DNA from 2 places in the Cupriavidus sp. 05T313 genome. Region 2 is predicted to be linked to the other one. Evidence: predicted binding sites of a transcription regulator. Region 2 holds the regulator's gene; the other holds the start of a gene.
What was found. The regulator FliA, encoded in region 2, starts transcription of late flagellar genes. The targets are predictions, from matches to a motif close to CTAAAGTTTNNNNNNNNNNNGCCGNTA.
Positions count from the first base shown of each region.

Region 1 (8,324 bases), on a different contig from region 2:
GCGATCTCGCCCATGATGTCGGTCACGCGCTTCACCGCCCCGACGATATCGTCCATGGTGCGGCCCGCGTCCTCTACCTGCTTGGCGCCATGGGCCACCTGACCCACCGAGCCACTGATCAGTTGCCCGATTTCCTTGGCTGCCGACGAAGAGCGCTGGGCCAGGCTGCGCACCTCGGCCGCCACCACGCTGAAGCCTCGTCCCTGCTCGCCGGCACGGGCAGCTTCCACCGCTGCGTTCAGTGCCAGGATATTGGTCTGGAAGGCAATCCCCTCGATCACGCCCACGATCTCGGCCACCTTGGCCGACGATTGCGAAATATGCTGCATGGTCTCGACCACGCCACGCACGGCGCGCCCGCCCTCGATCGCCACGCCCGAGGCACTCACCGCCAGTTCGTTGGCATGGCGCGCGTTCGCGGCATTCTGCTTGACCGTGGAGGTCAGCTGCTCCATCGAGGCCGCAGTCTGCTCAAGCGAGGCAGCCTGTTCTTCGGTGCGCTGGGAAAGATCGGTATTGCCGCTGGCGATTTCCCGGGTAGCGCCACCGATGGAGCGGGTCGCGCCCTGGATGCCGTGCACCAGTGCCGCCAACTGGCCAAAAGCGCGCTCCAGCGCGCCCAGCATGCGGCCCATTTCGTCATCGTTCTGCACCTGGATCGCGTACGTCAGGTTGCCGTGCGCCAGCGCCTGTGCCGCTTCCAGCGCATGGCGAGCCGGTCGCGTGATCGAGCGCGTGATGCCGATGCCCAGGGCCGCCGCCAGGGCCACCGCGACGGCGGCCAGGCCCAGCAGCAGGTTGCGGGCCGTCTCATAACTGGCGTTCGCCTCCTGCACGGCAGCCAGCGCAACCTTGCGGCCGGTCTCGGTCAGTTCGCTCAACTTGTCGAAATAAGGCGCCTGCGCCGCCGGCAGCGTCGCCACCAGCGCGCTGCGGGCACCATCGAACTCGCCGCCCTGCAACTGGCGCAGCACCATGTCGAGCTGGCCGTTATAGGCAGTGCGTGCCTCGGTCAGCCCCCGATACAACTCCCGGGTCTCCGGTCTGCCGGACGTGGACAGCCACTTCCCAAGTTCATCCAGCGTGACGCCCATTTTCTCGCGCAGCCCCGCGATCTCCCCGGCATTGCGCTTTACCGCAACCGGGTCCTCGTTCATGGTGGCATCGCGCACCAGAATCCCGATCCGCAACGCATCCTGCTTGACGCGCTCGATATCCAGCACCTTGAACAAGCGTCCCTCCACGGTGATGCGCATCGATTCGTTCATGGTGCGCAGAGACGTCATGCCCAGCACCGCCACGGCAACCAGCAGCAACGCCACCAGCGAAAACGCCACCGTCAGGCGCGCCCCAATGCCAAAGTTTCGCAACCAACGCATCTTCCCGGCTCCTTTTACTCTCATCGCGCGCGCTTTTCCGCGCCCCGGACAGATTTCCGGGACGACACCGCACCGCGGACTTAACGGCAGAGAGCGGGCCAAGCTTGAGGGCAACATCAAGACATTTCCGAAGAAAACGGAAAATACGGGAACAAAAGCAAATATGAGGGGGAAAAGCCCGGCAATTCGAACGATTGGCGGGATGCGACCTGTCGTCTAATGTTAACCAGGCGCTCCGAAGTGCTGCCAGCGGCGCATGCAGCCAAAGGCGCGCAACAAAACAAGTGGGCACGCAAAAAAAGAAGCCCACGCGCGGGGTGCTCGTAGGCTTTCCAGGACTGCTATGAGCCGAAAGGCTCGTTAGCGAATATAAACCTGCTTACATGAGGTGTAAATCCAATTTCTATCAGGGATAACTCTGATAGAAAAAGTGCTGGCGACGCCATTCAAGTGACGAATGGGCGGCATGGAAAACATCGCAACTGCAGGCCAGGGTCACCTTGCCGCCCGCAAACCTATGCTGAACGGGGGTTGCGGGCGCTGGTGACGTTGGGACTTGCCGCACATGTGCAAACAAGGCAAACCGCAGCATTGTGACGCAAGAGTATTATTAGAGGAAACTCTCGATCTCAGGTGCGCCCCCCCCCAACCGTTCCGATTTGTAAAATTTTGTTACCCTCGCGCCTGAAGTACCCCCCGTCTTTTCCGGCTGCCCCTGCCGCCAGCGTTTGCGGGGCAGCATCGGAGCCGCCGCCCGGACACACGTCGGGGCCGGACGTGATCCATGCAGCCAGATCCAGCGCCAGCACAGAGAGCGGATATTTCATCCCCCGCCGCACCCAGGCCACGCCGCAGCCCACCCCAGGCCGTGCTGTAACCCCCCTATTGCCCGGGCCCATATATTGGACCCTTGCCAGCCGCCAGAACCCGTGCGGGCTCTTCCGGAGACGTTGTGAACAAGAAGGAAACCAGGATCACCCGTCCGAGCAGGCAACTGCAGCAGCTGCAGTTCTCCACGCTCAGCGCCAGCCACAGCCCTGTCGTCGTACACCTGTCGAGCGGCATTCGCCTGCACGGCGTGATCGTGGCCTCGGACAACTATATGGTGCTGCTGGCGGAATCGCCGCGAGACCCGCAGCCGCAAGTCGTCTACAAGCACGCCATTGCCGTGATCACGCCCGCCCATGCGCCGGAGGCCATGGCGGCGGTGCCCGGGGCGGAGACTTCGCCGGAGTTTGTGAGTTTGTATACGCCACGGACCCGCAAGCGGAGATAACCAGGGAGGGCGCGCCAGCCGGTTGTGCGCACAAGCGGCGCAGCTTTCGTGCGATGGCCCCGCCCGCATCAGCCACCCCCAGAGCCGCTCGGAAGCTATCCGCGAAAAAACTTCTGCACATTGCCCCAAAGATCACACTAAATCTTTTCCCGCCCCGGTCGATAACCCTAACAACGGAGGCACTACACGCACTGCAACGCAGTCAGCCAACGTTACGGCACCCGCCGGACTGCATAAATCACTGCATATAGGAGTCGTACCATGGCGTCAGTCATTAATACCAATTCGTTGTCTCTGATGACTCAGAACAACCTGAATGCATCGCAATCGCAGCTGAACACGGCGATTCAACGCCTGTCGTCGGGCCTGCGCATCAACAGCGCCAAGGACGACGCAGCCGGCCTGGCCATTGCCAACCGCTTCACCGCCAACATCAACGGCCTGACCCAAGCCAAGCAAAATGCTAACGACGGCATCTCGCTGGCGCAAACGACTGAAGGCGCGCTGACCGAAGTCACGAACAACCTGCAACGTATCCGTACCCTGTCGGTGCAAGCAGCGACTGGTTCGAATTCGGCAGACGACCTGAAGTCGATCCAGGATGAAATCGGCCAGCGCATGGACGAAATCAACCGCATCTCCACGCAGACCGACTTCAACGGCGTCAAGGTACTGTCTGGCTCGGCAAAGCCCCTGAACATTCAAGTTGGCGCCAGCGACGGCCAGACCATCTCGGTGAATCTGCAGGAAATCAGCACGAAGACGCTGAACATGACCGGCTTCAACGTGTCTGGCACCGGCACGCCGAATACGGCCGCTACCAGCCAGGACCTGCTGGCAGCCGGCTTTACCGCAGGCGCAACGACCAACGGCACCACCGCCTACTCCAAGAATTACACTGGCGCTGACAGCGCCACGCTGGCCAATGTGCTCGGCAAGGTTGCTACTGGTGATACGGTCAACGACGCCGGCATTGCCACCATCGCAAACTACACCTATAACGGCACGGACTTCTCCTTTGCCGACACGGCACGTACTGCCGCGCGCATCTCGAGCGACCTGAAGCCGGCTGCTGGGAACGTTACCAATGTGTCGATCAAAATCGGCAACAATCAAGCGGTTTCCGCCAACATTGACAGCAATGGCATGCTGACCTCGGCCACCAGCGGTAACAAGCTGTTTGTGGACGCTGCAGGCAACCTGACCGAGAACGATCTGGCCGGCACCCTCACGCAGGCGGATATCAACAACGGCGGCGGCGCTGGCGACCTGATCAAGGCAATCGGCACATCGGGTGCAGCCGGTAAGTTGAGCTCAATCACCGTGGGCAACGCGGCCAACGCTCCCAGCTACGCGTTCACTGGCGGCGTTGCGACGGCAAATGCGACTAATCTGCATATCTCGGCCGCAGCCCTGACAACTCAGGTTCAAGCAAGCAACGGCGCCAATGCAATCACTACGGTGCTCGGTGGGGCTACCTACATCACCGCAGCTGGCGGTGCGGTTACGACGGGTGGTAACCCGGTCAATGTTGATATGAACGGCGCGCTTACCACCAACACGGCCGAGAAGCTGTTCGTTCACAGCAACGGCCAGGTGACCGATGGCTCGGCGAACGCGGTATATGAAGACTCGGCGAACGCTGGGAAGTTCACCCTCAACGCTACGAGCGGTAAGACCTCCACCGCCAATCCGCTGGACGTCCTCGACAAGGCCCTGTCGATGGTTGACAAGCTGCGCAGCTCGCTGGGTGCGATCCAGAACCGTCTGGATTCCACCATCGCCAACCTTGGCACGACCATCACCAACCTGTCGTCGTCGCGTTCGCGTATTCAAGACGCTGACTACGCCACGGAAGTGTCGAACATGACCCGCGGCAACATCCTGCAGCAAGCCGGCACTTCGGTGCTGGCTCAAGCGAACCAGACCACGCAAGGCGTGCTGTCGCTGCTGCGTTAATGCAGTAATACGAAGCACCAGGGCCGGGCCACCACAAGCCCGGCCTTGTGCCGGAGGGTTTTCGCAGGGCCCCTTTGCCCTGCGAAAGCGTTTCGAACCCACCCCCGACAACGGTCATGGCAAATCCGACAAGCTTGATCCCGCCGCTGCCGCTCTCTCCGTCCCTGCCTCCCGCAGGCCGCGAGGGCACGCCCTCTGCCTTACCCGCGAGCGACAACAGCGCTGGCACGCAGGCTGGCGCAAACAAACAAGCAGCTCCTGTCATGACCGAAGACACTGCCATCCAGCACCTGAAGGATTTGTTGCGCACCACCGCATTCAATGTGGAGTTCGAAATTGACCAGGATACCCACCGCGTGATCACCAAGGTAGTGGACAAGGACACCGGCGACGTCATCAGGCAACTGCCCTCTGAAGAGGTCATGCGCATCGCCCACGCCCTGCAAAAGGCGCAAGGCTTGTTCGTACATCAAGAAGCCTGAGACCGGTAGCCGGCTCAGCCCCGTTTAAGCAATTTCCCGGATAAGAACGATATGGCAACCATCTCGAACCTTGGCGTGGGCTCCGGCCTGGACCTGAACACCCTGCTGGACCAGCTCACCACGGCGGAACAGGCACCGCTCACGGCCATCCAGAACCGGGCCACCAGCTATCAGGCGAAGCTGTCGGCCTACGGTCAGGTGCAGAGCATGCTGTCGGCATTCCAGGGGGCGGCTAAGCAACTATCCGATCCGAACTTCTTCAACTCGACGACCGCTACATCGTCCGCCGCCAATGTGCTTGGCGCGGTCGGAAGCACCTCCGCGGTATCGGGCACCTATGCTGTCAACGTGTCGTCCCTGGCACAGTCACAATCACTGGTGTCCGCCGGGCAGGCCAAGCTGACCGATGCGATCGGCACCGGTACCATTCATATCGACTTCGGGACGATCACCGGCGGTACGCTGGACCCGGTGACCGGCAAGTACACCGGTGCAACGTTCGCGGCGAATCCGCCGCCGGCATCCGGCACCAGCGGCTTCGACATCAAGATCGATAGCACCAACAACTCGCTGCAGGGCATCCGCGACGCCATCAACAAGGCCAATGGGGGGGTCACCGCCAGCATCGTCAACGACGGCAGCGGCACGCCATACCGTCTGGTGCTGACGTCCAACGCCACCGGCGCCAATAGCAGCATGCGGATCTCCGTAGCGGAGACTGACGGCGGCACAAAACTGTCTGACCTGGTGAGCTATAGTCCCGGCAAAAACCAGGATCTGACCGGCAATGAAGTGCAGAGCATGCAGCAAACGATCGTTGCCCAGAATGCACAGTTGACCGTCAACAATATTGCAGTCCAGAGCACCAGCAACACCGTGACCGACGCCATCCAGGGTGTCACGCTGTCGCTAACGCAAGGGGGAACCACCACGGTCACGGTGCAACGCGACGTCAAGACTATCCAGACGGCTGTGCAGAGCTTCGTCACCGCCTACAACAATCTGCAAAAGACCGCCGCGAGTCTGTCGAATTACGATCCCACCAGCCAAAGCGCTTCCCCGTTGACCGGCGATGCGACGCTGCGGCTGATTCAGGGCCAGATGCGCGGCATCCTGAACACGCCACAGATGGGTGGCTCCGGCGCGGTCACAGGACTGGCAAACATCGGCGTGACGTTTCAGGTCGATGGCACGATGGCCTTCGATGCCACCAAGCTGACCAGCGCATTGACCACGGATCCGAATGGTGTAGCCGGCCTTTTCTCCAACGCTAACGGCAAGGACGGCTATGGCAACCAGATCAATAGCCTGGTGACCTCGCTGACCGGCACCAAGGGCACCCTGACGAACGCGACGGATGGGATCACGCAAACGTTGAAGTCGCTTAGCGATCAATACAGCGAAACGCAGACCCGCATCAACGCCACCGTCGCGCAATACAAGGCGCAGTTCACGAATCTGGACTTGATCATGTCCCAGATGAACAACACCAGCAAATACCTGACCCAACAGTTCAATGCGCTGAACAACTCCAACAGCAGCAAGTAATACAACCCTTACCGAACGTGGGAATCGATCGCCATGTATGCTCGTCACGCCATTAATGCCTATGCCCAAGTCGGTGTCCAGACTGGCGTCATGGACGCCAGCCCCCAGAAGCTGATCGCGATGCTCTACGATGGCGCCCGCACCGCCATTGCCCAGGCGAAGTTCCATATGGCTGCCAGCGATGTGTCGGCCAAGGGCAACGCCATCACCAGGGCCATCAACATCATTGACAACGGCCTGAACGCCGCGCTCGATCACGAGCAAGGCGGTGAGATTTCGGCAGGCCTTGAACAGCTCTATGACTACATGACGCGGCGCCTGTTGCTGGCCAACCTGCGCAACGATCCCGCCCTGCTGACTGAAGTGGACGGCTTGCTCGGGAACCTGGCTTCCGCCTGGTCCGAGATGAGCAACGCCCCCGATGGCGCTACCCCACACCTGTCGCTTGTTACGGAGCGCTGAGATGACCGCATTGAGCCCGATCCTGCATTGCTACCGGGAACTGGAATTGCTTGCCGAGCAGATGCTTGAGCTGGCACGTGCCGGGAACTGGACTGCAATGGCCGAACTGCAGCAGGTCTACACCGTCCAGGTGGATCAACTCCGCCGCATGGACCACAGCGTGCCCATTTCGGATCGCGAACGGATGGACCGGTATCAGCGGCTGGAGCGCATCCTTGGCTACGACGCTGCCATCCGCAACCTGTTGACGCCGGAGATGAACAGGCTGGGCGCGCTGCTGGGCAATGCGCGCCGCCAGCAGGATCTGCATCACGCCTACGGCAGCGTTGCCGCCTGAGGCAACGCTGCGCGACCCGCACGCCAGAAACGCTCAGAACGCTAAAGGCTGATTGCCATGACCGGCATCCCCATCTCGCCGGACCCGGCAGCCCTCCTGCGCGGCGCAGACCCGCAAGGGCTGCGCAATGCGCTCTCGGTCTCCAAGCTGGAGGCCCTGCTGCCCACCGGCAAGATTGCCCCTGGCGAAAGCCAGACCGCCGGCGGCGGCACGATTCAAGGCCGCGGCGTCGATGCGCTGCAGTCGGATACGGCCGCAGCCGGGCGAAGCGCTCAGACCGGCTCGACGCGCGAAACGCTCAGTTTTGCCGCACGCACCATTCTCGACCTGCTTGACCGTACCGACGCGCAGCCCGCACGGGCCGCGGCCCCAATGCTGCCGTCGCCCGCCGGCGCACCGAATCCGGCCACAGTGCGCGCCGCCCTGGCCGGACTGGTCCAGCACAGCGGCCTCTTCTACGAAAGCCACCTGGCCGAGTGGGTCAGCGGAAACCGTCCTCTGGCCGACGTGCTGAAGGCACCCCAGGCTGCTTTCAATCAACCGAGGCCGGGCGAGCCGCCCCTGGCCGGCAATCCCGCCCCGCAGCAGCCCGTCCAGGCACAGCCGGTGTTGCTGCTGCCGGCGCCGGCGGCTTACACCGCGAGCACGGCGCAACTGGCCGGGGCCACGTTGCCCAACCCTGCGGGAGCAGTTCCAGCAGAGGCCGCGGTTACGGAAGACACCGGGGGCAACCCGGTTCCAGTCAGGCATGGCGCGGCGCACAGCAACGGCACACCGGACAACTCGCCGCCAGCCAGCCTTGCCATTCCGCCGCACGCGCGCGAAGCTGCCCGGATTGCCACGCTGGCAAACCACGCCGCCCAGGCCTACCAGGCGGCGGC
Region 1 is NZ_JBFTLX010000150.1:618-8,941, forward strand. Features, by position in the region: partial or broken gene AC1DKD_RS27000 (methyl-accepting chemotaxis protein) at 1-1,379, opposite strand, end outside; gene AC1DKD_RS27005 (RNA chaperone Hfq) at 2,332-2,655, shown strand; gene AC1DKD_RS27010 (flagellin N-terminal helical domain-containing protein) at 2,917-4,614, shown strand; gene AC1DKD_RS27015 (flagellar protein FlaG) at 4,731-5,096, shown strand; gene fliD (flagellar filament capping protein FliD) at 5,148-6,644, shown strand; gene fliS (flagellar export chaperone FliS) at 6,678-7,106, shown strand; gene AC1DKD_RS27030 (flagellar protein FliT) at 7,108-7,443, shown strand; gene fliK (flagellar hook-length control protein FliK) at 7,501-8,324, shown strand, end outside.
Region 1: the regulator FliA is predicted to act here: its motif matches at 2,793-2,819, upstream of AC1DKD_RS27010 (flagellin N-terminal helical domain-containing protein).

Region 2 (13,398 bases):
CGCCGCGGCTCCGTATTCGCCGACGCGGAAGCCGCGCGCCGTGCCATGCCCGCGCAGGACGATGGCGACGCCACCCGCGCGACCAGCGCCGGCGGCGCCGACGGCATGCTGCGCTCGCTGACCGACAACGCCAACGCGGTGGGCGATTGCGTCCAGCAGCTGAACGCTGGCAGCTACAGCTTCGAGCTGGTCCGCTCGCTCTGGCAGCAGCGCACCGAGAACGCGCCCTCGCCGCGCCTGATGGCGCAGCAGGTGCGCGAAGCCGCCTGCCGCGACCTGAGCCGCCATTGCGATCGTTTCGTGCTTTCGCTCAGCGCCACGGTCGCCGCGCCGGTGGCAGGGCGCCGCGCGCCGCGCCCCTGGCAACACACGCTCTGGCTGGCTGACCGCGACGGCCTGCCGCTGGCGGCCGCCGCCGCGCCCGCCGGCCGCACCGGCCCGGCGCTGCAAGCCGGGCAAGGCGGATGGGAAGCCGACGCTGCCACCCTGTGCGCCGCCATCGCCGCCGCCCGTACCGTGGTCAATCTGCTGGATGCCATGCCCGCCGCCGCCACGCTGGCGCGCTGGCAGCAAGCCGGCGAGCGCTGGCTTGCCACCGCGCGCAAGACCACGCGCGTGGTCAGCGGTGGCGCGGCCGTCAAGCTCGATGCGCTGGCCGAAACGCTGACCTTCCACGCGGTGGAAGATATGGACTATCGCGGCCGCGACGCCGTGCAGTGGATCGCGCAAACGCCGGTGCGCGTGCTTGAGGGCCAGGCACGTGGCACGCGCGGCGCCGCCGAGAGCGGCATCGAGGCCGGCCTGCTGGTGTCGCGCGTGGTCGATCGCGAGAACGGCCAGACGCTAGCGGTTCACTACCTGCTGTGCGACCCGGCGTTGTCGGCCGAGGGCGTGCAACTGGCCCGCTGGGCCCGCTGGGCTGAAGCCGGCGAAGCGCAACTTCGCACGCTGCGCCACGCAATGGATCACCTGGGGCAGGGCGGGCAGGCAGGCGGCAACGAATCCTCGCTGGCCGAAGCGCAAGCCTGCGCGCGTCTGCTCGCCCTGCAGATGGCGGTAGCCGCGCTGCGGCTGGAGCAAGCGTGCGACGATAGCGCCGCCGCGTTCCTGGCGCGGCTGACCGGCCGCGCGCCCGCCCGCCAGATGCCGGCCGCCGCCGTGCTGGTGGAAGGCCTCGGCCGTTTGCTGGCCTTGCTCGACGTGCTGGAGAACTACCCCGGCCGAGGTGGCCGCGCCACGCCGTCCGCCACCCACGAAGCGCCGCAGGAGGCCTTTCATCCCGGCGACGCCGCCGGCCTGCTCGAAGCGAGCATGAACGGCAGCCGCGTGTTGCAAACGCTGACGCAGGGAGAATAAGACGTGACTTCACTCGCCTCCGACCAGGCGGAAAGCTTGCGGCGCATGCTGGCGCCCCGCGCCACGCGCCGCATCGCGGTGGTCGCGAGCGATGCCGGTGCCGGCGCCACCACGGTGGCCCTGGGGCTGGCCAACGCACTCGCCATGCAAGGCGAGCGCGTCCTGCTCATCGATGAAGACCGCTTCGGCGCCCGCGCGACCCGCCTTGCCGGCGCCATGCCGGAAGGCACCCTGGCCGCCGTGCTGGGCGGCGCCGTGACGCTGGAAGCCGCGCTGGGCAAGCGCCCGGCCGGCACCATCGCGGTGTTGCCCGGCAGTCCGCAGGCCGGTGGCGGGCTGCAGGCGCTGAATGGCTTTCGCACTGTGCTCACCGATGCCCGCAGCGACGCGGACGGCGGCTTGTCGCAGGTAGCCGGCACGGCGCACAACCTCGTTGTGGTGCTGCGCGCGGAGCCGGCCTCGATCAAGGCCGCCTATGCCTGCATCAAGCGGCTCAATCACCTGTACGCCTGCCGGCGCTTCCACCTGGTGATCAACGCCGCCGCCAGCGATGCCGCCGCGAGTGCCGTGCTGGGCAACCTGGCGCGCACCGCCAGCCAGTATCTCGGCGTCGAGGCGAGCCCCGCCGGCAGCCTGCCGTACGACCCGCTGGTGGAACGCAGCGTGGCACTAGGCCGCTGCGTGGTGGAGGCCTTTCCCGCGGCGCCCGCTACCGCCGCGCTACGCCGCATCGCCACGGGCATTGCCAACTGGCCCTTGTCCACCGATTCCCGTTCAACCCCGACGGCGCCGCTGGCGCCGTCAGCCCCGGCCCTGGCTTAAACGCCTGGGCCTGCAGCCAGGACTCACGAGAATTCCACCATGTACACGATTCAGGGAAAGCTCGAACAGACCGACACCGTGACGGCGCATGCCTCGCTGGTGCGTCGTATCGCCCTGCAACTGGCAGCCAAGCTGCCTGCCAGCGTGCAGCTCGATGACTTGATCCAGGCTGGCATGATCGGCTTGCTCGATGCCGCCAAGCGTTACGAGGACACCCACGGTGCGCGTTTCGAGACCTATGCCAGCCAGCGCATCCGCGGCGCCATGCTTGACGAGGTGCGCGCCAATGACTGGCAGTCGCGCAGCCTGCGCCAGTTCACCCGGCGCATCGAACGCACCGTGCGCGGCCTGGAGCAAACGCTGGGCCGCGCGCCGCTCGACTCCGAAGTGGCGCAGGAGCTTGAGCTGCCGCTCGACGAATACCAGACACTGCTCAATGAAGTCTATGGCTGCCAGCTGCTGCACTACGAGGACTTCGAGCGCTCCGGCGAAGAGGACTTCCTGGACCGGCACCTGAGCGTCAGCGACGATGGCAACCCGCTCACTGTGCTGATGGAAAGCGGCATGCGCGAYGCGCTGATCCGRGCCATCGASKYGCTGCCSGAGCGGGAAAAGCTGGTGCTGTCGRTGTGCTACGACCAGGAGCTCAATTTGCGTGAGATCGGGGCGGTGCTGGAGGTGACGGAGTCGCGGGTCTGCCAGATTCGCAGCCAGGCTATTACGCGGCTTCGTTCGCAGCTGCGCGGCTTGCTATGAGGGGCTGGTGCCATCGTCTTGGCGCTGCGGTGCTGGCCGCGGCCTGCTGCGCGGCCTGGGCCGCGCCCGCCGGGCCGCTGCATTCCTGGTCGGCTTCCGTGAACGGGCCTGCGCTGCATGGCAAAGGGTTGCGTACGGTGTCGCCGCCGATCTTGCCTACCGGTTACTTGCCGCAGGCGGAGGGGGCTATTACTACCGTGCGGTGGCGATATAGTTTTGCTAGTACGCCGCCCAATGAGCTGCAGGCTTATTTGTGCAATGCGCAGCGTTGTGTGTTGTTGCCGGGGGCGGAGGGGCTTACCGAGGCGTTTAGCGGGGATGATGCGGCCAAGGGGTTTGTGTTTGCGTTTCAGGTGCCTGGGCGGGGGGCGCTGATGCCGGTATTGTTGGGGCAGTCGAATCAGGTTACGGTTAGTTTTAGGTGATGTTGCTGTTGCTGGCGGCGGTGGGTTATAAAAACATAAATTCAAAAGCTTAACGTCAAAGGCTTAAAGTCAAAGGCGGTTTTACCCCCTGCGGGGGGCGACCTACTTTCTTGTCTTGCCAAGAAAGTAGGCAAAGAAGCGCGCCGGATGGGGCGACACCCCCTCGGGATCCGGCGAAAAGAGCGGCCGGGACCCAAACTCGCATCGCCTTAAGGCGATACTCAAACATGGGTACCTCTTTTCCGCTCTTTTCGCCGGATCCCGAGGCGCCCCATACGGCCTGGTAAACCTTGACGGCTCGCTTCGCATCGCGTTGGGGTGTGGCCCGCCCCTCGGGCGCTCCCCACGGCTACACCGATCGTGGTTCTGGCGGCATCGCTTCTTCTTGCAATTCCTTCACGGTTTCGAGCCTTAGAGCCTTCGGGGTTTGACGGGGGCGCTGTTGTCCAATGTTGCGCTGGAGCAATCCGGTGTTCGGTGCGCAAGGCCCGGGCTTGTATATCGGGGATCTCGAAGGTACGCCGCTGATTGGCGCATTGACTCGCTTCGCGCAGCACGGTTGCTGCTCGCCGAGCGTTGATACCTGCCGGTGAACGTCAAAGGTGGTTTCACCTCACTGCCCGGGGTGGCCTGAGGGGGATGCGCTGTCGCCTTCTGTTGCCAAGCGGCCTTTGATCCGGGTGGCCCCGAGAACCGCTTCTTGATGTTGCGGACTAACCAGTGGCAGTCCAGGTCGGATCCGGAATCAAGATCCGGAAACCATCAGCCGCTGGCCAGGCTGACCCCTTGCGGCCCAGTCTGCGTCCGTCCGTCCTTCCCGTAGAGCGTCGCATTGTCGCCACGCTGACGCAGCGCCAGGATCGCTTCTTCGGTGAATTCAAGATGCGCGTCCACCACGGCGGAATTGAGCGCATTGGCATCGCGCGCACTGCGCGCGGCAAACACCAGCGTCCGCCATGCGGCTTCAACGCCCGCATCGATCTGCCGCCCGAACAATTGTCCGCCCGCGCCGGTGCGAATGCCCAAAGCCCCCATCTGTGCCTCGCGGGTGCGCGTCAAGGCACTCAGCAAGCCGGCAAGTTCGACCTTGCGTTCCAGCAACCCGGCCAGGGCCTGGTAGTCGCCGGCCTTGATCATGGTTCTTTCCTCGCCGAGCACGGCGGCGAATTCCTGCGCCAGCTCGGTTTCGCGGCGCAGGTTCTGGATCAGGGACTGGCTCATGGCGTGCCTATCTTGGGTATGGGTTGGCTAAACAAATGGCCGCGCAGCAGGGGGATCAGGCGCCGCCGTTCAGCTCACGCAGGGACGCGAGCAGGCCGTCGGCGATCTTGCTGGGGTCGATCCTGATCCGGCCTTCGGCGATGGCCTGGCGGATTTTCTCGACCTTGGCGGTATCGATATCGTCGTCACGATCTTCTACCAGGCGGGCGCCGATCTCGCGCACCTGGGCCGACAGGGGGCTGACGCGCACGCTGGACGTATCCGGGGCCGTGGTCGGCCCGGGGGCGCCGGCCACGCTGCGCGTGGCGCCGTCGATGGCGTCGCCCGCCCTCGACGAGGTGGTCTGATTGATCTTCACGGTAATTCCTTGCTGGGTACCTTTGGCTTATCGGATGGCTCAGGCAAAACTTTAGGGTGAAATGGCGTCGGAAAGCCCCGCTTTCCCGGCCCTGAGCCTGCGCGCCATTGTCTCATGAGACGGTTGCGTAACCCCATGGGCCACGCTTGCCGCGTTCCCCTATTGTTGCAGCACCACCGTGTCGCCGCTGCGCACCAGCGCATTGACTACCTGACCGTTCTTTAGCCGCACCTGCACGTTGTTGCCCACCGGCGCGTCGGCCATCACCTTGCCTTCGCTGCTGAGCTGGAACGATTCGCCTTCCACCACCACGGTCACGTTCTGCCCCTGCCGTACGGCAATGGCCTTCTTCAGCAGATCCATCCGCAACGGCGAGCCCGCGGCGATGCGGTTCGCCGCCACCGCGCCGGTCACTTGCACGGGATCGGTCACCACCGCGCGCGGCAGCGAGGCCAGGTCGCCCTGGCGGACTTCCATGTCGGCCGCGTCGACGGGTTCGCCGGGCATGAGGTTGCGCGCGGCCACATAGTAGTCGGCAACCACCGACACGCGCGCCTGGACATAGCGCGTCCACGGACGCTCGCCCGCGCAGCGCACGCCCACGGAGACGCGACCCCAGGGCGACGCGCCTGGCGGCAGGAAGGGTTCGGGAAGCGGGCAATCCGGCGCGCGCCCGCCCGAAGGCGGCACCACCTGGATGTTGGCCTTGCCTGGCAGGCCGGCGGTCTGGCGTTCAAGGAACTGCTCGACCGCGGTACGCACCGGGTCTTCGGTAAAAGGCGAGGGCGGTGCCGCGCCGGCGCCGCCGGGCAGCGTGCCGCTGGCGGCGAGCACGCAGAGCAGGGCGCGCGCCGCGGCGGCCCGGAAACGAGTGTTCATGTGTGTATCCCGGCAAGAAAACGACGTGGGGCGCGCCGCGGGAGCGGGCGCCACGTGCGTGACAACGGGTCCCATTGTAGGCAGCCCTGCAATCTTGCTCGGGTCGAAATACGCAGGTTTCTTTGCCCTATTCGTGCGATTGGCATGGCGGGGCCGCCCCTAAGATGACACACCTGAAAAGGTCGACCTTCATCGCTCTCCCCTTCAGCGAGACACAGACATGATTGACAGACTCGATGCGGCATTGCGCTTCCAGCAAGAAGCGCTGAGCTTGCGGACCCAGAGGCAATCAGTGATTGCCTCCAATATCGCGCACGCCGATACACCCGGCTACAAGGCGCGCGACTTTGATTTCTCCAGCACGCTGGCGCAGAGCGTCGAGCGGGGCAAGCGCGCCGAAGGCGTTTCGCTGTCCACCACGTCGGTGCGGCATTTGCCGGGCCAGGCGTCGGCGTCGGGGATCGACGAGAGGAACCTCGAGTACCGCATCCCGATGCAGTCGAGTATCGATGGCAATACGGTCGAAATGGATACCGAACGCGTCGCCTTTGCCGACAACGCGGTGCATTTCGAATCCGGGCTCACCGTGATGAGCGCCAAGATCAAGACCATGCTGTCAGCCATCCAGCAGTGAGCGCACCATGCCAGCCATGAACATCTTCGAAGTCACCGGTTCGGCCATGGCTGCGCAGTCGCAGCGCCTGAACGTGACCGCCTCCAACCTCGCCAACGCCGACAGCGCCGTTGGCCCCAATGGCCAGCCTTACCGCGCCAAGCAAGTGGTGTTCGGCCTGGCCGCGACACCAGGCCAGAGCGACATCGGGGGCGTGCAGGTGGAGGGCGTGATGGAGGATCCGTCGCCGCCGCGCATGGTCCACAACCCCACGCATCCGCTGGCGAACGCCGACGGCTACGTGACGATGCCAAACGTCAACCCGGTGGAGGAGATGGTCAACATGATCTCGGCCTCGCGTTCCTACCAGGCCAACGTGGAAGTCCTCAACACCGCCAAGAACATGATGCTCAAGACACTGACCATCGGTCAGTAAACCGGGATACGCAATGACTACGACCTCCGCCACAAGCAACAACACCAGCGCCGCCGGGATTGCCAATACGCTGCAAAGCGGAAGCGCGAGCGCGGCCGACCTGCAGAACAACTTCCTGAAGATGCTGGTCACCCAGATGAACAACCAGGACCCGCTCAACCCGATGGACAACTCGCAGCTGACCACGCAGCTGGCGCAGATCAGCACGGTGAGCGGCATGCAGACCATGAACGCCACGCTGAATACGCTGCTGGGCCAGGTCAGCGCCAGCCGCGCCATGGACTCCGCGGCACTGATCGGCAAGACGGTAATGGTGCCGGGCAGCGCCACGTCGGTGGCGGGCGGCGTGCCGGGCAAGATCGGTGTCGACCTGCCCGCGACCGCGGATGCGGTCACCGTGCAGGTGCTCGACAAGGACGGCAACACCGTGCGCACCATCGACATGAAGGGCCAGGTTGCCGGCGTGCACGACATCGCCTGGGACGGCAAGAACGACGCGGGCGTCGCGGTAGCGGACGGCGACTACAGCTTCAAGGTGACCGCCACCGCCAACGGCAAGGATGTCACGCCGGTGGCGCTGGTGTACGGCAAGGTCAACAGCATCAGCGGTGACTCCACCGGTGTGCTCGTCGATATCGGCAATGACCGCACCGCGTCGGTCGACGACGTTCGCCGCATTCTTTAAGACATCAGCGAATCAGCTAACTAGGGGAATATCATGGGTTTCGGTCAAGGGGTAAGCGGCATCAACGCCGCCGCATCGAATCTGGACGTCATCGGCAATAACATCGCCAACGCCAACACCGTCGGCTACAAGCAATCGACGGCCCAGTTCGCCGACGTGTATGCCGGTACCAAGATTGGCCTCGGTACCACAGTGAACTCGGTGGTGCAGTCATTCAACCAGGGCAATATCGAATCGAGCGGCAGCGCGCTCGATGTGGCGATTACCAACGGCAATGGCTTTTTCCGCCTGACCGACTCGTCGGGCTCAGTCTTTTACTCGCGCAATGGCCAGTTCCAGCGCCAGCAAGACGGCCGCATCACCAATGCGCAGGGCCTTCAACTGAGCGGCTATCCGGCAGGCGCGACCGGCGGCGGTGCGGTGCAGCCGCAACCCCTGGTCGTGCCGAACACCACGATGGCGGCCAAGGCTACGACCACGCTGGGCGTTTCCTTCAACCTGGATTCCGGCAGCAAGGTACCGGGAGCGGCATTCGCCAGCACGCCGGCGGCGCTGCCTACGTCCAATATGTACAACTACAGCTCCGGCGTTACGGTGTACGACTCGCTGGGCAACGCCAGGCAGCTGACGGCGTACTTCTCCACGGGTACCCCCGGCGCGGGCACGTTCCCGGCAGCCGGTGGCGGTGGCACCGACTGGACGATGAACCTGACCGATGCGGCGGGCAATGTCGTCGGCGCGCCGATCACGCTGAAGTTCGACTCGAAGGGCACGCTGCAGGTACCGGGCGCAGGTGCTACCACCACCATCAATATTGCGGCTTCCAACGGCGCGGCTCCGCTGGCCATCGCGATGGACCTGACCGGCACCACGCAGTTCGCCGGCGCCAGCGATACCAAACCGCCTGTCCAGAACGGCTATACCGCCGGCAGCCTGCTCGGCTTCGCGATCCAGCCGGACGGCACGATCCTCGGCAGCTATTCGAACCAGCAAAAGCAGTCGCTGGGCCAGGTCGTGATGGCCGGCTTCGGCAACACGCAGGGCCTGAAGCCCGAAGGCAACAATGTGTGGTCCGAGACGGGCGCGTCGGGTCAGGCGGTGATCGCCGCGCCTGGCGGCAGCCTCGGCCAGCTCAAGTCCAACGCGGTGGAAGCTTCCAACGTGGACTTGTCGGGCCAGCTCGTCAGCCTGATCGTGGCGCAGCGCAACTACCAGGCCAACGCGCAGACCATCAAGGCGCAGGACACGGTCATGCAGACCCTGGTCAACCTGTAATGCGCAGCGTCGGCAGGATAGGCCGGACGAACCGGACGAGCGGGAGTTAAAGGGACGCCATGGACCGCATGATCTATACCGCCCTGTCGGGCGCCAAGCAGACGCTCGACCAGCAGGCCGCGGTGTCCAACAACCTGGCCAACACGTCGACCCCCGGCTTCCGGGCACAGGTCAATATGTTCCGCGCGGTGCCGGTGGTGGGGCAGGCGTCGCCGACGCGCGCCTTCGCGCTGGCCTCCACGCCCGGCGCCGACCTCAAGGCCGGTCCGCTGACCTACACCGAGCGTCCGCTGGACGTGGCGCTGCAGGGCAACGGCTGGCTGACGGTGCAGGCACCGGACGGTAGCGAAGCCTACACCCGCGCGGGCTCGCTGCAGGTGTCGGCGGACGGGCAACTGCAGACCAGCACCGGCCTGCAGGTGATGGGCGACGGTGGCCCGATCGCGGTGCCGCCGGGTGCGGCGGTCAGCATCGGCAGCGACGGCACGATCACGGCGCGCGGCCCCGGGGAAACCTCCGCCGGCCTGGCCCAGATCGGCAAGCTGCGCCTGGTGAATCCGCCGCCCGATTCCATCGCCCGTGGCGACGATGGCCTGTTCCGCCTGCGCCCCGGCGCGCAGCCGCTGCAGGTCGATGCCAACATCCGCGTCATTGCCGGCGCGATCGAGGGCAGCAACGTCAATCCGGTCGAGTCGATGGTCGACATGATCGCCAACGCCCGCCGCTTCGAGATGCAGATGAAGATGATCCAGAGCGCGGATTCCAACGAACAGCGCTCCAACCAGCTGCTCTCGACCAACTGAAATTGAATTGATGTGCCGCCGCGGCTCGCGGCGGCCTTGTGAGGACAAACATGATCCGCTCTCTCTGGATTGCCAAGACCGGCCTCGATGCGCAGCAGACGCAGATGGACGTGATCTCGAACAACCTGGCCAACGTCTCCACCAACGGCTTCAAGCGTGGACGCGCCGTGTTCGAGGAACTGATGTACCAGACCGTACGCCAGCCAGGCGCGCTGTCTTCGGACCAGACCACCCTGCCGTCCGGCCTGCAGCTGGGCACCGGCGTGCGCCCCGTGGCAACCGAGCGCATCCATACCCAGGGCAATCCGCAGCAGACCGGCAACAGCAAGGACGTGGCCATCCTCGGCAACGGCTTCTTCCAGGTGGCACTGCCCGACGGCACCACCGCCTACACGCGTGACGGCTCGTTCCAGAGCGACCAGAACGGCCAGCTGGTGACGTCCAGCGGCTTTGTGATCCAGCCTGCCATCACCCTGCCGGCCAACTACACGTCGCTGACCGTGGCGCGTGACGGCACCGTCTCGGTGACGCAGCCCGGCTCGGCCAACAACGTGCAGGTCGGCCAGCTGCAACTGGCGACCTTCGCCAACCCGGCCGGCCTGGAAAGCCTCGGCGAGAACATGTATGTGCAGACCGACGCATCGGGTGCACCGAACACCACCGTGCCTGGCCTGAACGGCGCCGGCACGCTGCAGCAGAACTACGTGGAAGCGTCCAACGTCAACGTGGTCGAAGAGCTGGTCAGCATGATCCAGACCCAGCGCGCTTACGAGATCAACAGCAAGGCCGTGCAGACGTCCGACCAGATGTTGCAGCGCCTCACCCAGCTCGGATGATCATGATGGCCTCGCTGATTCGCCTGGGCGCGCTTGCCGTGTGCTGCTTCGCGACTGGTTGCGCGATGGTTCCGCGCGAGCCGCTGGTGCAGCTTCCCACCACCGCACGGGCCGAGCCGCGCGCGCTGGCGCGGTCGAGCGGATCGATCTACCAGTCGTCGTATGCCGGCAATCCGCTGTTCGAGGATCGCCGGCCGCGCAACGTGGGCGACATCCTCACCATCGTGATCAGCGAGAACGTCAACGCCAGCAAGAACTCCGGCACCAACGCCAGCCGCACTTCCAACAGCGCGCTGGCGTTCGACGCGGTGCCCAAGGCGCTGGCTGGCCTGTTCAGCAGCAGCCAGAATGCCACGATGAGCGGTGCCAACGCGCTCAAGGCCAGCGGTGGCGCCAGCGCCACCAACACATTCAACGGCACCATCACCGTGACCGTGCTGGAAGTGCTGGCCAACGGCAACCTGATCGTCTCCGGCGAAAAGCAGATGGCGATCAACCAGGGTGCGGAGTTCATCCGCTTCTCCGGCGTGGTCAACCCGCGCACGATTACCGGTGACAACGCGGTGCCCTCCACGCAAGTGGCGGACGCGCGCATCGAGTACACCGCCAAGGGCTATATCGACGAAACGCAGAACATGGGCTGGCTGCAGCGTTTCTTCCTCAATGTTTCACCGTATTGATCACCGACCGCGTCATGTTCCTGTCTTCGCTCCCTGCCTTGCGCTGCCGCTTTGTCCGCGCTCTCTTCCTTGCGCTGACGCTGGGCCTGCTCGCGAGCGCGGCGCACGCGGAACGGCTGAAGAATCTCGCCACCTTCCAGGGCGTGCGTGACAACCCGCTGGTGGGCTACGGCCTCGTGGTGGGACTGGATAACACCGGCGACCAGACCATGCAGACGCCGTTCACCACGCAGAGCTTGACCAATATGCTCTCGCAGCTGGGCATTACCCTGCCCGCCGGCAAGAACATGCAGCTCAAGAATGTGGCGGCGGTCATGGTCACGGCCACGCTGCCGCCGTTTGCGCAGCCGGGCAGCCAGCTCGACGTGGTGGTGTCCTCCATGGGCAATGCCAAGAGCCTGCGTGGCGGCACACTGCTGATGACGCCGCTCAAGGGCGCCGACGGCCAGGTCTACGCGATCGCGCAGGGCAATATGCTGGTGGGTGGCGCGGGCGCGTCGGCCAACGGCAGCAAGGTACAGGTCAACCAGCTGGCGGTGGGCCGGATCGCCAACGGCGGCATCGTCGAGCGCGCGGTGCCGGCGTTCCAGCCGGAAGGCGGCATCCTGAACCTGGAGCTGCGTGAAACCGATTACGGCACGGCCGAGCGTGTGGTCGAGGCGATCAATCGCTCGATGGGCGGCGGCGTAGCCAGTGCGCTGGACGGCCGGGTGGTGCAGGTGCGCACGCCCGCTGCGCCAGGCGCGCGCGTGGGCTTCATGGCCCGCATCGAGAATATCGACGTCACGCGGGCCAAGGCTGCCGCCAAGGTCATCCTCAATGCCCGTACCGGCTCGATCGTGATGAACCAGGCCGTCACCGTGGACGACTGCGCCGTGGCGCACGGCAATCTGTCGGTGGTGATCAATACCCAGCCGGTGATCAGCCAGCCGGCCCCGTTCAGCGGCGGGCAGACCGTGGTGGCGCCAGTGTCGCAGATCAACATGAAGCAGGAGGGCGGCGCGCTGCAGATGGTCAAGGCCGGCGCTTCCCTGGCCGCCGTGGTCAAGGGCCTGAACGCGCTCGGCGCGACCCCGGCCGACCTGCAGACCATCCTTGAGGCGATGCGCGCTGCCGGTGCGCTGCGCGCCGACCTCGAGATCATCTGACCATGTCCAGCAGCCGCCTGGCCGCCCAGGCCGATCTCTCGCAACGCTTCGCGCTCGACACGCAGGGCTTCGAAGGCCTCAAGCAGAATGCGCGCACGGGCGCCAGCCCCGAAACGCTGCGTACCGCCGCCCGGCAGTTCGAGGCGGTGTTCACGCAGATGGTGCTCAAGAGCATGCGCGATGCCACGCCGCAGGATGGCTTGTTCGACAACGAGCAGACCAAGCTGTACATGTCGATGATGGACCAGCAGCTGTCGCAGCAGATGTCCTCGCGCGGCATCGGCCTTGCCGATGTGATGGTGCGCCAGCTTGCGCGGGCCAGCGGCGCGGGCCTTCCGCCCGAGCTTGCCGGCGCCGCCGCGAAGCAGGCGGCCGTGCAGGCCGGCATGGACGACGCGGCTCCCGGCCTGGCGCGCGCGCTGGACATGCGCAACGGCGACGGCGCGGGGGATGCCGACAGGCCGCGCGTCGGCAGCGTGGTGGCCGGCACCAGCTGGAACCCCACGGCGGGCCTGCGCCAGTACCAGCCGCAGGAACCAGGCGCCTGGCAGGGCGGGGCCTCCGTGTTGCCGGAAGACACGCCCGCCCACATCAGCGCCTTCGTCTCGCGCATGGCCGGCCCCGCCCAGTCGGCGGCACGTGCCACCGGCGTGCCGGCGAAGCTGATCCTCGGCCAGGCGGCGCTCGAATCCGGCTGGGGCCGGCGCGAGATCGCGTACCCGGACGGCAGCACCACCTTCAATGTCTTCGGCATCAAGGCGGGCGCCAACTGGAAGGGCCAGGTCGCGGAAATCACCACCACCGAATACATCGACGGCCAGCCGCAAAAGGTGCGCGCGCGCTTCCGCGCCTACGCTTCGTATGACGAAGCCTTCGCCGACTACGGCCGCTTGCTGAGCAACAACCCACGCTACGCCGAGGTGCTGGCCGCGGCGACGCCGGACGACGCGGCGCGCGGCCTGCAGCGGGCCGGCTACGCCACCGATCCGGCTTATGGCGAGAAACTGGTGCGGATCATGCGAAAAGTGCCCGTCTGAGCGCCCGGAACAGGCTGACCGGACGCCGTGCCAGGCGGCTGGCGCGGCCACCGGAGAGCCAGGCGCAA
Region 2 is NZ_JBFTLX010000046.1:10,557-23,954, forward strand. Features, by position in the region: gene flhF (flagellar biosynthesis protein FlhF) at 1-1,356, shown strand, start outside; gene AC1DKD_RS13060 (MinD/ParA family ATP-binding protein) at 1,360-2,178, shown strand; gene AC1DKD_RS13065 (RNA polymerase sigma factor FliA) at 2,218-2,934, shown strand; gene AC1DKD_RS13070 (flagellar protein FlhE) at 2,931-3,359, shown strand; gene AC1DKD_RS13075 (flagella synthesis protein FlgN) at 4,122-4,580, opposite strand; gene flgM (flagellar biosynthesis anti-sigma factor FlgM) at 4,636-4,938, opposite strand; gene flgA (flagellar basal body P-ring formation chaperone FlgA) at 5,098-5,817, opposite strand; gene flgB (flagellar basal body rod protein FlgB) at 6,038-6,451, shown strand; gene flgC (flagellar basal body rod protein FlgC) at 6,459-6,866, shown strand; gene AC1DKD_RS13100 (flagellar hook assembly protein FlgD) at 6,880-7,551, shown strand; gene flgE (flagellar hook protein FlgE) at 7,585-8,826, shown strand; gene flgF (flagellar basal-body rod protein FlgF) at 8,886-9,629, shown strand; gene flgG (flagellar basal-body rod protein FlgG) at 9,680-10,465, shown strand; gene flgH (flagellar basal body L-ring protein FlgH) at 10,462-11,145, shown strand; gene AC1DKD_RS13125 (flagellar basal body P-ring protein FlgI) at 11,160-12,293, shown strand; gene flgJ (flagellar assembly peptidoglycan hydrolase FlgJ) at 12,296-13,330, shown strand.